4 regions of the Paenibacillus sp. sgz302148 genome follow, and region 4 is predicted to be linked to each of the others. Evidence: riboswitches for the same ligand, from Rfam matches in the RefSeq annotation. Region 4 holds a riboswitch; each other region holds the start of a gene.

Evidence for each region. A riboswitch is a leader RNA that binds a small molecule or an ion and turns the genes downstream of it on or off. The one in region 4 is predicted to bind cyclic di-GMP.
Region 1: linked by a shared signal. The riboswitch ahead of AC0LWM_RS20595 (methyl-accepting chemotaxis protein) and the one ahead of AC0LWM_RS05780 (stalk domain-containing protein) in region 4 are both predicted to bind cyclic di-GMP.
Region 2: linked by a shared signal. The riboswitch ahead of AC0LWM_RS24455 (transglutaminase-like domain-containing protein) and the one ahead of AC0LWM_RS05780 (stalk domain-containing protein) in region 4 are both predicted to bind cyclic di-GMP.
Region 3: linked by a shared signal. The riboswitch ahead of AC0LWM_RS29995 (PilZ domain-containing protein) and the one ahead of AC0LWM_RS05780 (stalk domain-containing protein) in region 4 are both predicted to bind cyclic di-GMP.

The regions. Positions count from the first base shown of each region.
Region 1 covers NZ_JBVYOJ010000014.1:48,941-52,149, forward strand. Annotated here, with positions in the region: gene AC0LWM_RS20595 (methyl-accepting chemotaxis protein) at 5-1,717, opposite strand; cyclic di-GMP riboswitch class I at 1,827-1,918, opposite strand; gene AC0LWM_RS20600 (BMP family protein) at 2,160-3,194, shown strand.
Region 2 covers NZ_JBVYOJ010000018.1:146,163-149,371, forward strand. Annotated here, with positions in the region: gene AC0LWM_RS24450 (collagen binding domain-containing protein) at 1-870, opposite strand, end outside; gene AC0LWM_RS24455 (transglutaminase-like domain-containing protein) at 1,121-1,915, opposite strand; cyclic di-GMP riboswitch class I at 1,929-2,017, opposite strand; gene AC0LWM_RS24460 (class D sortase) at 2,093-2,764, opposite strand; gene AC0LWM_RS24465 (response regulator) at 2,853-3,209, opposite strand, start outside.
Region 3 covers NZ_JBVYOJ010000030.1:57,958-61,166, reverse strand. Annotated here, with positions in the region: gene AC0LWM_RS30000 (ABC transporter permease) at 1-505, shown strand, start outside; gene AC0LWM_RS29995 (PilZ domain-containing protein) at 601-1,293, opposite strand; cyclic di-GMP riboswitch class I at 1,398-1,485, opposite strand; gene AC0LWM_RS29990 (HD-GYP domain-containing protein) at 1,595-2,677, opposite strand; gene AC0LWM_RS29985 (acyltransferase family protein) at 2,752-3,209, opposite strand, start outside.
Region 4 covers NZ_JBVYOJ010000003.1:75,834-79,042, reverse strand. Annotated here, with positions in the region: gene AC0LWM_RS05785 (ABC transporter substrate-binding protein) at 1-1,013, shown strand, start outside; cyclic di-GMP riboswitch class I at 1,247-1,338, shown strand; gene AC0LWM_RS05780 (stalk domain-containing protein) at 1,396-2,592, shown strand; gene AC0LWM_RS05775 (stalk domain-containing protein) at 2,608-3,209, shown strand, end outside.

The sequences.
Region 1 (3,209 bases), on a different contig from region 4:
ATTTTCAACTCTTAAAACGAAGCGTAATTTCATGGAGCTCATAAGCCATATTCGTTAGCGCTTGAACGGCCGATGAAATTTCTTCCATTGTCGCCAGTTGCTCCTCGGAGGCAGCTGCAACACTTTCTGTTTTGGCAAAAGTGGCTTTCGTGATGTTCTCCATTTCCTGGAGAGATGCGGTTATTTGCTCGCTGCCGGCGGACATTTGCTCGGAGGATGCGGATACCTCCTGCATTTGATTGGCGACCTCTTGCACTGCGTGCATAATGTTGTGGAAAGCTTCGCCAGCCTCGCGTACGATAACCGACCCGCTCTCTACTTCTTTGCTTCCCTTCTCCATGGCGATGACGGCATGGGTGGTTTCGTTTTGGATTTGACGAACGATGGCCGATATTTGTTCGGCGGATTGCCGCGATTGTTCAGCCAGCTTTCGGACTTGACCTGCAACGACGACAAAGCCTCTACCATGTTCTCCAGCTCGAGCTGCCTCGATCGCTGCGTTCAAAGCGAGCAAATTCGTCTGTGAAGAAATATCTGTAATTACATCAACGATCTTCCCGATCTCCTTGGAACGATTCCCGAGTTGATTTACGAGAAGTGCGGAGTCGTTAACCGAAGTTCGAATCATCTCCATTTGCTCGACGGCTTTTTGAATGGCAATATTCCCCTCTTCCGCCTCTTTGGAAGCATCCATGGACATGGAAGATACGCTGCCGGAGAAATCGGCTATTCGATTGATGCCTATCGCCATCTCTTCCATCGCTCTAACGCTTTCGGTCGTGCTTTGAAGCTGACTGTCAGCACCGGATGCAATCTCCTGGATTGCGAGCACAACTTGATTCGTCGATTCGCTGGATTGCTCCGAGCTTGCGAGAAGCTGCTGCGAGCTTGCGGACAAGTTTTGCGATTCCATTCCAATTTTTACGATGATTTCTCTCAGACCTGCGATCATACGATTAAAATCTTTCGTAAGCAAGCCGATCTCATCGGAAGAGCGGTAATCGCCTTGAACGGTCATATCCCCGTCCTGCGCTTTCGCCATCCATTGCTGAATGCTGTGAATCGGTCTTGTTATCATATTGGCGATCACATAACCTAGCGTCGAGCAGAGTAGGATTGTTATCAAGGTTACGATGATAATAATAGCTGTTGCGGATTTGGAGCTTTGAATGCTTTCTTCATAAAATGCTTTAGCATCCTCGGTATTGTATTGAACTACGGTTTCAAGGCTTTTGATCATTTCGGCGCGTATAGGTTTAAACGCGTTGACATACTCTTTATGCGCCTCTTCTTTTTTGTTTGCAACCGCAAGCTCGTCGACCTTTTTCTTTGCTTCGTTGTTTTTCGGGATCAAGTCGATAAATTTTTTGTATTGCTCCTGTGCACGCGGCGATAATGTGATCTGCTCCAATTTTTTCCGTGTCGCTTGGTTTTTTTCGCGCGTTTGCGTAATTTGCTGTTGAATTTGTTTAATAATGGCCTCGTCCTTCGCGAGCAGAAGCTCGAGCTGTAAGGCGTCCATCTGCGAGTTCCCGAATAATAAAGCTTCGATCAAGCTGTTCGGAATCATTTTCTCTTCGTACATGGCACGGGCATTTTTTCCCATCGACTGCATGACGACAAAACCGGAAATGCCGATAACTAACATCAAAGTAATGGCAAGTCCGAGAATCCCGAAAAATTTAGTTCTGACCTTCAAATTGCGTATGTAACTCATGCAGCATCACCCTTCTTCGTCCTCTTGAGCAATGATTTCCCTAAACAAAAAATAGCAACAAAAAATCCACCCCAAAAAAAGGATGGATTTTTAGAAAAAACCCCCTATTTTCGGCGGCTCGGCTGCCATAGAATGCTTATCGCACTCCTTAGGCCCGTGGCTTTGCGTCCTCCCCTTTCAGGAAGTATGCCATTATCGTTACGGGTATATAGGCTCTGTTTCGAAAGTATATTATAGTCAAATTGAAAACACAAGACCTAATTACTATATTAACAAAAAAGATATAGTTCCGATGACGGAGAAACCGTAAGTTCAACGGCGAGACCGCTTCATCTTTTCATGTCTACCAACTTTTTCTTCGGCATAATTTGACAAAATTCGATCTCTGGTTTATTCTCTGATTTGTCCGGACGAAACTACTTTTTGGAATGGAGTAAACAACATGAAGCGTCTACTATCGAAACTGGCTATTACGACTTTGGCCATTGCAACTCTAGTATTGCCGCTAGGAAACAACCCAGCGAACGCCGAAAAAGGCCACCAGCAAGATAACCACAGAAAACCGAAAGTAGCATTGTTAATTCCCGGTTCGGCGAGCGATGGCGGCTTTATGGAGTCCGCATACAAAGGGCTCATGAAGGCGCAGGATGAATTACGCGTAAAAACGACTTATGTCGAAGGCATTCCGCATGACACCGTCAAAATTGCCGATGCACTCCGTGAATTAGCCGAAAAGAAACCTGACATGATCATCGCTCATGCGGGACAAAGCTCGGAAGCCGTTAAGATCGTTTCCAAAGAATATCCGAATATTAAATTCGTTAACACACAAACGAATCTGGTTGGCGATAACTTGTCCAGCTACCAGGTTAAACAAGAAGAATCCGCTTGGCTTGCAGGCGCTGCTGCCGGTTTGTTGACAAAAACGAATATCGTAGGACATATTTCCGGCGCTCGTGTTACCCCTGGCTTTTATGGCCGCGCCGCTTTTGCCGACGGTTTGAAATATACGAATCCGGAAGCCAAGTTTTTAACGACATTTACGGGTAATCAAGAAGATGCGGCTTTGGCTAAGAAAACCGCACTGGCCGAGATCAATGCCGGCGCAGATATCATTTTCACCATGTTGAACAATGCGCGCGCAGGAGTTACGGAAGCGAACCGCGAGACGGGCACATTCCAATTCGGAAATGTACGCGACTACTATGCAGATGCTCCTGACGTGTTCCTCGGTTCTGCTATTTCGGATGCCGGTTTAACGGTGTACAGTGCCATTAAGGACTTGGTTGAAGGAAATTGGCAGCCGAATAAAGTCGTGAAAATCGGATTGGAAAATGCCGACGCCATCCGCTTGGCGCTTGCCCCTTCCGTACCTCAGGAAGTGAAAGACAAACTCGCCGCTTACGCTGAGAAAATCAAATCCGGCGAGATTGAAGTCAAAGTAACCTATGATGGCCCTGATTTCATAGTTCAATAAAGCAATATGCTTAAA
Region 2 (3,209 bases), on a different contig from region 4:
GTCGCCAAGTTTACTCTTGTCGAATTGGCGCCATACGTAGAAGTACCCTTCAATGTCCTCATCCGCATCGTTGACTTCATCATTGAATGTAAACGTCACTTGCCCATCCGTCGTAATATCGAAGGTGCCGACGCTGCTTTCGATGCCGCCGCCGTTCAACGGTTTGTTTGATATAGCCTCAGCCATCCTAAATTTGTCTGGAAGGTTAAAAGTAAAGGTTGCCCCGCTTCTATATTTCTTCGGAAGCTTCCATTTGAAATAAACGGCGAATGTTTTTCCTACCTCTGGCCGAAAATCGGAGAGCTGCTTCGCATCGGGATTCGGTTTTCCTTCATCATCGACAGGCTGTCTATCCCACATGGTCAGGCTGTCGTAATCAATAATATTTTCCGTAATCACTTCTCCGGCAAGTCCAGCCAAAGCCATAGGCTTGGCCTGCAGGTTTTGATCGCAATCCGGCCGCTCTTCCCCGGTTTGGCTGCCTGCAGCGTGCTCCGTAGCCGATTGCTCGCCCGCAGGTTGCTCTGTGCCGGCTTGTTCGCCTGCTGCCTGCTCGCCTCCAGCCGGGTCTGCCAGCTGCTGCTCGCTGACTTGCTCTCCGCCCGCGGCTTGTTCGCCTCCTACTAGCTCACCGACTGCTTGCTCACCACCAGCTTGCTCTACAACCTGCTCACTACCAGCCTGCTCACCGTCAGCCTGACCACCTCCGGGTTGCTCACCGCCAGCTTGCCCGCCGACGGTTTCGACGCAGCCTTTTTGCTCGTCTCCGGTCGATTCCTCGGTCGCGTTGACCAACGTCGACGGCAGCATCAAGTTCAGCAATAACGCGAATATGACGAATACATAAAACGTCTTTTTGAAATCTCTCATACTCCTAGCTTCTCCTCGCAATTTTGATCAATAAAGCATGAAATCGTACAATTCACTCGCAAATTCCGCGATTGTTCCCCCTCCCTCTAATCCTCTCGCTAGAATCTAACTTGCAACCTAAGTCATTTGATGTCGAACCAAGTCGTATGTATGCCAAACATATTTATAATGGATGCCTCTGAACATTTTCTGAACAACGCAAAAAAGAGTTGAACAGGATATTCCTGTCCAACTCTCCGATATTCGTCAATTAATAAAATTTCGTCATTTTAAAGTCTGCCGCCTTTTTGAACATTTCAGGCGTTTTGCCGTTTTGCACGCGAACGGCGTCATTGGTCGTGTCGATCGTAACCCATTTGTTCTGGTCATTCAAGTAAACCTCGTTCCAGGCATGGTACGTTCCGGGGCTATCCGCTGGATATCCCATCACGAGCTTAGTCGGTATGCCTTCGCTGCGGGCCATGGCCGCGAAAGTCGCGGCGTAGTCGTAGCATATTCCTTTTCCCGCCTTGAAAACATCATCCAAATTAGGTATGTAGCCGGCTTTTACCGTCTTCGCTTTATCGTAATCGTATTTGATTTTTTTCGTAATATAGCTGTAGATGGCCGTGATCTTCTCCTTGTCGGACTTGCCCTTCAAACTGAGTCCCGCCGCTTTGACGATAGCCAGTGTCTTGTCATTCCAATCGACAAACGGCGAAGATTGCAGGAAAACTTCCTTTTGATCCTTCATGCTCAGCGCAATCCGTTCTTTTGCAACGACCTTGTATTTCGTGCCCCCGACGGTTTCCGCGACCATGACGTCATAGTCGCCGTTTCCCAATTGCAACGGGTACTTCGCCCCTTCCGCCAGCTTGTAATCGTAATTGACGCTGCCTTTCGTAATGCGGACGATGCCTGCTTTTCCGTAATTCACGGTAATATACCCTTGCTCCAGAAAGCTCCGGTCAATGATCCCTTGGGATGCCGCCGCATCGGTTATTTTCGGAATGACCAAAAGGAAAATAGCAATCGCAATAGTAATTATTCGGATTTTTTTGAACACAAAAAACTCTCCTTTCGGCAACTGGCTGTCATCTTAGTTTGAACTAAGGAAGACCCTGTAGTTTTGCGTCTCTAGCTTTCGCTAAATTTGCCTTTATCGGTGGAAAGCACCGAAATCAATATGTATCTGTATATATGACGATCATATCACTTGCTTGTCTATTTGTATAGAAAAATTTTACTTTTTGTCGATTTGCAGTTCACCCTTAACGATGAGCCGATGCGTCGGGTTTTTCATCGGATGGCAGGTAACAAGCGTTATTTCCCGCTTCTTCCCGTTGCCCCGAAGGACGCTGACGTCTTCGGGAAGCACATATAGCTTTTCCTTCACTTCATACGTATATCGCACGCTGCCTGTATCTACTACGATTTCATCACCGACTTCCACTTCATCGAGTCTATTGAAGTTTTTCCCGTAGGTCCGATTTCGATGGCCCGCAACGGCGTAGTTGCCGTTTCCGCCTGCTTTGCCCGTATGCTCGATACTGGCAACGGAGAGCGCAAGATTCTCTTTGGTCGCCCCCGACAGAATCGGAAGCTTTAGATTGATTTTGTCAATTTCGAGAATGCCTTCGACTTCTTCTCCCCCCATATCCGGACTGACCGCGAGCGGCTTGGATACAGCTTGGACAGGCTCTTTCTTGCTTGAACCGAGCGGCACGGGAGCTGCTGCAGGAATCTCTTCCTCCGGAGTAAGCGCCTCGATGCGTTGAAGGTTGTCCTCCCACATCTTCAGGATTTTCTCCTGCTGATAGCTTTCATAACGGTCCTTCACCGTAGGATATAGCAATAAAACAATGCCAATCAAAATGAACAAAGCTGAAAGCACTCTGTAAACCTTGTTCCGCATCCGGAATTCCTGCCTTCGAATGAATAATTGCTGCCACCGATCATCATACAACAAGGCACTGTACAAAATCTGAACAACAATCTGAACATTATGAAGTGATGTGCCGCTCATACCATTCCTGAATATATGTCTGGGGAGCCGTCCCCAGCTCGGCAGCTAGAATAGAGCTTAGATCGTCGTATTGTTTCTGGACGGCTTGCTGATCCCCCCGGGCGTAATGCAGCTTCATGAGCCCCCAGTACGTTTCCTCGGCATATGGAAAAGCCTGCTGAATGCGCTGATACAGCCTGAGCGCTTCTATCGGCTGCGCGGAGCCGGCCATAAAATCGGCAACGCCGATCGCATGCTGAAACCATAACAACCGCAGACGTTCTCTTTCGTTCTCGGCCCACAAATAATCGTAATTCGCAAAATAGTCGCCGCGGTACAACTCCAAGAGCCGCTT
Region 3 (3,209 bases), on a different contig from region 4:
AATTCGCGCCAAAGGCTTCATGAATCATTCGATCGTCAATGAGCTCGAGCAAGTGAATGTCGTGTTTCTCATTATGAAAATCGGCCTTCTGTTCGTCGGAACGATCGCCGTCATCATCGCATCGATCGGTATTTTTAATACGATGACGATGGCCGTAACGGAGCGTTCCCAAGACATCGGCATTATGAAAGCGATCGGTGCCCATCCGAAGGCGATCAAGAGCATTTTCCTCATCGAAAGCACGTATATCGGATTGCTCGGCGCCATCATCGGAACGGTCGTATCTTATATCATCAGCTATGTCGTCAACTTCGCGCTGCCGATCGTCATCCAGCAATTTATGGACCGAAACGCGCCGGACGGCTTGCAGTTTTCGTATATTCCGCTTTCGCTTACGTTAATCAGCACCGCCATTTGTCTGGCTGTTGCGATTATTTCCGGGGTCCGGCCGGCCATCCGCGCGACGCAGGTCGATGTGCTGAAGGCGCTTCGCCGCGACGTGTAACGGATGTAACCCTATATCCCCGAACCAACGAAATATCGATTATTACCAAACAAAATAACCTCCTCGCTTGTTTCAAGCGAGGAGGTTATTTGATGTTAACGGTTTTTCACTTTTTTGATGGAATAATGCGACTGAACCTGCTCCTTGAGCACGAATGCGCGAAGTGAACGAAGCTTGTCGGCCGCCATTTCCACGATTTTGGCACCGTAATACGTACCTCCGTCCACTTTTTCCCGGCGAACGATCTCGATGACGCATGGCAGCTCGAAATCGAGGTCCATTTGAATTTGCAAACGCGTCCCGTCGGAAAAATCGTATGCTTCCGCCAACGTGAACCCGACGCCCATGATGCTAATATTGCTGATGGCAATATGGAGTGTTCTGCTGAGCGCATTGGTCGGTTTCCCATCACGCAGAACGGCATGAATCATGCCATTGCGTGTAATGTCCACCCTTGTCGTCTCGCGCTTCTCAACGAATTTCTTCTGATGCTCGGGCGGATGAATAATAATGATCGAGCCGTCGTCCTTCGCAACGACGGTTGAATGCAGCAAAAATATGCCTACAGGCGAATAAATCGTAATTTTTACCGCATCTCCGAGCTCGAACCATCGGAATTCGGCGATTTCGATTTCGATGACATCACCTTCGGTATAGGTTAATATCCCTGTCGATACGAAATCTTTCTTCTCAACGACGGTCCGGCTATCGACCAATATTTTAGCGGAAAATCCTTCTTTCGACTCCGTAAACATCGCCGACTTTCTAGAAAAAACGGGTACGCTCATATAGGCCTCCGAAATGATATAGTACTACGCCGATTCAGGCAAAACAAAAAGGCAATCTCCAAAAAAGAGACGCCTTCAATTACCCGCAAGAAAGTTCATGCGATTTCGGTAACCAGGCTGTCATTGTTTTTGCAAACATTAGACCCTATGGCTTTGCGTCCTTGCCTTTCGACAAGTTTGCCGTTATCGATTACATGTTGTATGTAGCTTGTATCTATTATAACGAGAGTCAGAGATGGAATCAAATGTTTTATATATTTAACTATTTGTAAAAATGAAATGTCGGTTCGATATGTAAAATCTACAGCGTTTTTACGATCGTGATGCTCACATGATTTCGCAAGTCAATCTCATAAGGCGAAGCCGGAGCGCTGCCGTCCGCTTCCTGGATGATCCGCACCTGCGGACGATGTGAAGCGACGGGGTCCGCGCCGGAGACAACCGCCGTTTGTCCCGTATTCAGCAGCACGGTCGATGCAATCGGGTATATGGATATATGTCGGCAGAATAGCCGGATCAGATTCAAGTCGAAGTCGGAATTGCCTGCGGCAAACAAATATTCGATGGCTTCGTTCGGATAAAATCGTTCCCGGTACGGCCTCGGCGAAGTCAACGCGTCGAATACGTCGGCAATGCCGACGATTTGCGCATATTCGTGGATCTCGTTCCCTTTTAATCCGCGCGGGTATCCCATGCCGTTAAACCGCTCGTGATGCTGCAGCGCGCAATGTGCGGACAACAGGGAAATATCGTATTGGTAACGCAGCAGGTTGAAACCATCCTCGGTATGATGCTGCATGCGCTTCTTCTCTTCTTCGTTCAGCGGGCCTTTGCGGTTAAGCAGCTCCTTCGGGAGCATCGTCATGCCGACGTCGAACAGCAAAGCTCCGACGCCAAGCTCCTCCAGCTGCGACCGGTTATACCCTTTCGCGATTCCGATAATTCCCGCCAGCACGGCGACGTTGACGGAATGCTGAAACAAATACCCGTCGGCCACTTGAATATTCGCCAAATTGACGAGCACGTCTTTGCGCGACGTCAAATCGTCCAGAATGGATTTGAAAACGCCGCGAAACGTCGATCCGATCTCCGGAACGACGATCCGTCCCTTCACCATTTTGTTGTCCAGCAATCCGGTCATCGTTTTGTGGACCGTCTCCATCGCTTTTTTGCGTGTTTCGTCGCGCAGCACGTCATCCGGCATAATGCCTTCCGTCCTGGCGTCTTCAATAAAGATGACATCAATTCCTAATCCTTTTAACCGGTCAATAAAGCGCTCGGTCAGTTCAACGCCGATGCCAAGCAATACGCTGCCGTTTTCCAAATAAATCGGCTTGGCAATCTTGTCTCCCGCCTTCGCTGTATTGACTTGAACTTTTCGCATAAGAAGATTGCCCCCCGATTCTTGATTCAACATTTTATCAAAAATGCGTCCGTTATTCGATAATTATTGTCACATCATGCGGATACTCCGCCCGGCCCATTCGGATTCGCCAGCGTCCTGCCGCGCGTCAGCCGTCTGCCTAATTGCATCGATGGTTTCTCGATCCATTCGTAGGCAAGCACGGAAACCGCGAACGACGCTGCGAAGGCAATAAGGAGAATGACTCCAACCGGCGCGTAACCTTCCAGCAAATGAAGTAAAGAGAGCAATACGATCATATGGAACAAATATAAGCTATATGAAATTTTGCCCAAGAAAACGAGCGGTTTGGATTGCAGCGCTCTCATGAAGGACGCCGTGGACAAAGCCGCCACGACGAACAAAGACGCGCCCGCTGCCGCGATCCAGTCCTGGAGCATATCGTTATGGAACAGTTTCAAGCCGTATGCCGTCCAGCTTAACGTGTACACCAACACGGCGAAAACGATCAAGAAGACATGGAAGGAACGGGCTTGTTTCCTCATCCAGTCCA
Region 4 (3,209 bases):
TGGGAGTTATGCTTGCCGCGGTTGGCCTGGCCGGCTGTTCGCAGAAGGAGACGCTTAACCTGTACAGCTGGGCGGATAATTTTGATGCGCAGGTGCTGAAAGATTTTGAGGACAAGTACAACGTCAAAGTGAACTATGCGATTTTCGCGAACAACGAGGAGCTGCTTGCCAAAATCCAAGCCGGCGGCGCCGATTACGACGTCATCCAGCCTTCCGATTATATGGTCGGCACGATGATCAAGCAAGGGCTGCTGGAGCCGCTCAACAAGGACAACATCCCGAACTGGGCGAATATTTCCGATCAATTCAAAAACTTGCCGTACGACCCGGGCAACCAATATTCTCTGGTCTACACTTGGGGCGTAACCGGCATCGCGTACAACAAGAAATACGTGAAAGAAAACATCGAAAGCTGGAACGACCTGTGGAATCCGAAGTATGCGGGCAAAGTGCTGCTGCTCGACGATAACCGCGAAGTGCTCGGCATCGGCCTGAAGAAGCAAGGCATCTCCAACAGCACGACGGACGAGAAGCAAATCCGCTCCGCGGCGGACGATCTGAAGAAGCTGGTGCCGAACGTGCTGGCGTTCGATACGGACAACATCAAGCAGAAGATGATTGCCGAGGACGGCTGGATCGGCTCCGTCTGGTCCGGCGACGCGGCGTTCATCCAGGCGGAAAACCCGGACATTGCCTACGTCGTTCCGAAGGAAGGCGGCACGATCTGGGCCGACAACTATGCAATCCCGAAGGGCGCTAAGCATAAGGAGCTCGCAGAGAAATTCATCAATTACATGTTCGATCCCGAAGTTAGCGCCAAAAACTACGAATCGATCGGCTACGCCGACCCGAACGAAAAGGCAAAGTCGCTGCACAGCGCGGAATATCAAGCGAACAAAACGATCTACCTGAGCGATGACGAGATGAAGCGCACGGAATGGCTGCTCGACGTCGGCCCGGCGCTGCAAACGTACGACCGCGTCTGGACGGAGCTCAAGAGCGGCGGGAAGTAAGCAAGTGGCTTAATAGAAGCGATGTGAATAAACCTGCAACCTGGCGGCGTTAAGTGGCTGGCGTTGCGGTTTTTTTTTGCTTTGTTGTTTGCCAGAGATCGACAAACAAGACCTAAGACTTTTGTATGATCTTATTAGATTTTGTCAAAATATGCAGGAAAATAGCGGAAGTCGAAGAACTCAATAACGTTACAATTGGTGACAAAATCCAACTACGGAACTAAACCAAGTGAATGCACAAAAGGCAAACCCGTACGAAAGTCGGGGACGCAAAGCCACGGGCCTACCGCGAAATCACGTTCGCCACGGCAGCCGGGCCGCTCCAGGAGCTTGGTTTTTTTGTGTCCAAAAAACAGTGCCTACAAAAAGGGGAAGAGCAACAATGACACGACGAATGAAAAAAACGATGGTTGCGACGATCGCTGCGGCTCTGTTAACGAGCGGGGGGGCCGTGCCGGATGCCGGAATAGCAAAGGCTGATTCGAGCGTCTTACAGCAAAGCGTCGCGGTTAGCGCGATCGTGAACGGGGCAGTCATCGGATTTCGGGACAAGCCGTATGAGCGCAACAAGCAGCTGATGCTGCCGATGAGTCAGATTTTTGAAAAATTAGGTTTAAAGACTGCTGCAGATCTGAAGACGAAAACAGTAAAAGCAACGGCAAACGGAATAACGGTGCAATTCAAGCTCGGTGAAGCAAAGGCCGCCATCAACGGGAAAACGGTACAGCTCCCGGCAGCGACTGAAATGGAGCGCAATGTGATCTATATCCCGGTGTCATTGCTCGAACAAATTCCGAATAAATCTCTGGTTTGGGACAAACAGTCAAACATCATTAGCCTTACGGAGGCAGGCGGTTACGGCAAGTTATTTTATCCGACCGGTGAGTTGCTCTATGAGGGGCAGTTGAACAAAGGCCATATGCATGGGCGAGGGAAGCTGTACCGTGAAAGCGGCGAAATCTGGTACGATGCGCAATTTGTGCAAGACAGCGTGGAGGGCGAAGGAACGATTGTTTACCCGGACGGAAGCAAGGTCGTTGGCATGCTGAAGCATGGTGCTCCGAACGGGAAAGGCAAATACATCCTTTACACCGGCATCGTTTGGTATGAGGGAGATTTTGTCGAAGGGCAGAAACACGGCTACGGCAAATATTACGACTGGCGAACCGGGGAGCTGTATTATGAGGGCCAGTGGGTCCACAATCGGTTCGACGGCAAAGGAAAGCTGTATCATACCGGCACCGGCGGAGTCGTAGCGTACGATGGCGATTTCAAGGACGACGAATTCGAAGGCTACGGCAAGTTTTATTACTTGAACGGCGCCTTGGAATACGAAGGGGAGTACAAGGAAACCAACCGCAACGGCAAAGGTAAGTCCTATTATTCGAACGGTGACCTGCACCAGGAAGGTATTTTTGCGCCAGGCCGATTCAGCGGGAAAGTCTATTTGGAGAACGGTGACCGGTTCGAAGGGGAGATCATCAACGCCCAAAGCACGGCAACCGGCAAGCTTTACGATAAAAATGGAGCGTTGATACGCGAGGGCAAGCTACATTACCGAACGTTTCAACCGCTATAAAACGAGGTGACCATCATGAGAACACATACCCAAAAACTACGCATCCTGCTGGTCGTTGCACTAATAGCATGTTGTTTGGTTCCCGGCGCAGCCTTGGCGGAAGGTAAATACGCCTTCTCCGATCAGAAGTCGGCAACAACGCTAATCGGCGGCGCCAATTACATATCGGGCAACCATCTCGTATGGACGATCAACAACAAAATCTTTTACAAAAATGTATCGACCGGAAAAGTAACGCAAGTCAGCAAAACTACGCTGCGGAAAAGTACGCCGACCGTCACCGAACTGGCGTCGGGGCATGTGTACGTGCTTTGGTATGAGATGTCCCCAGGGGGAGCATGGTCGCTCTACAGCCACAATCTCAATACCGGAGCCGAGGCCAAGTTGAACAGGGAAGAAGGCGTGAACAACGGTTCGGTATCGGTTGATGGGCCCTATGTCGTCTGGATGGGTTCAAGGTATAACATGTACTACAGTGACCTTCGGCAGCCGCAGGAAATGGCTCTCGGCAATGGCAAGAATCCGGTTGTTCACGGCGGAAAAATTGTATATAAACGGGTAAATGGCGGATTAAACGAATTTAATATCGCAACCGGGGAAACACGCAATCTGCTGGA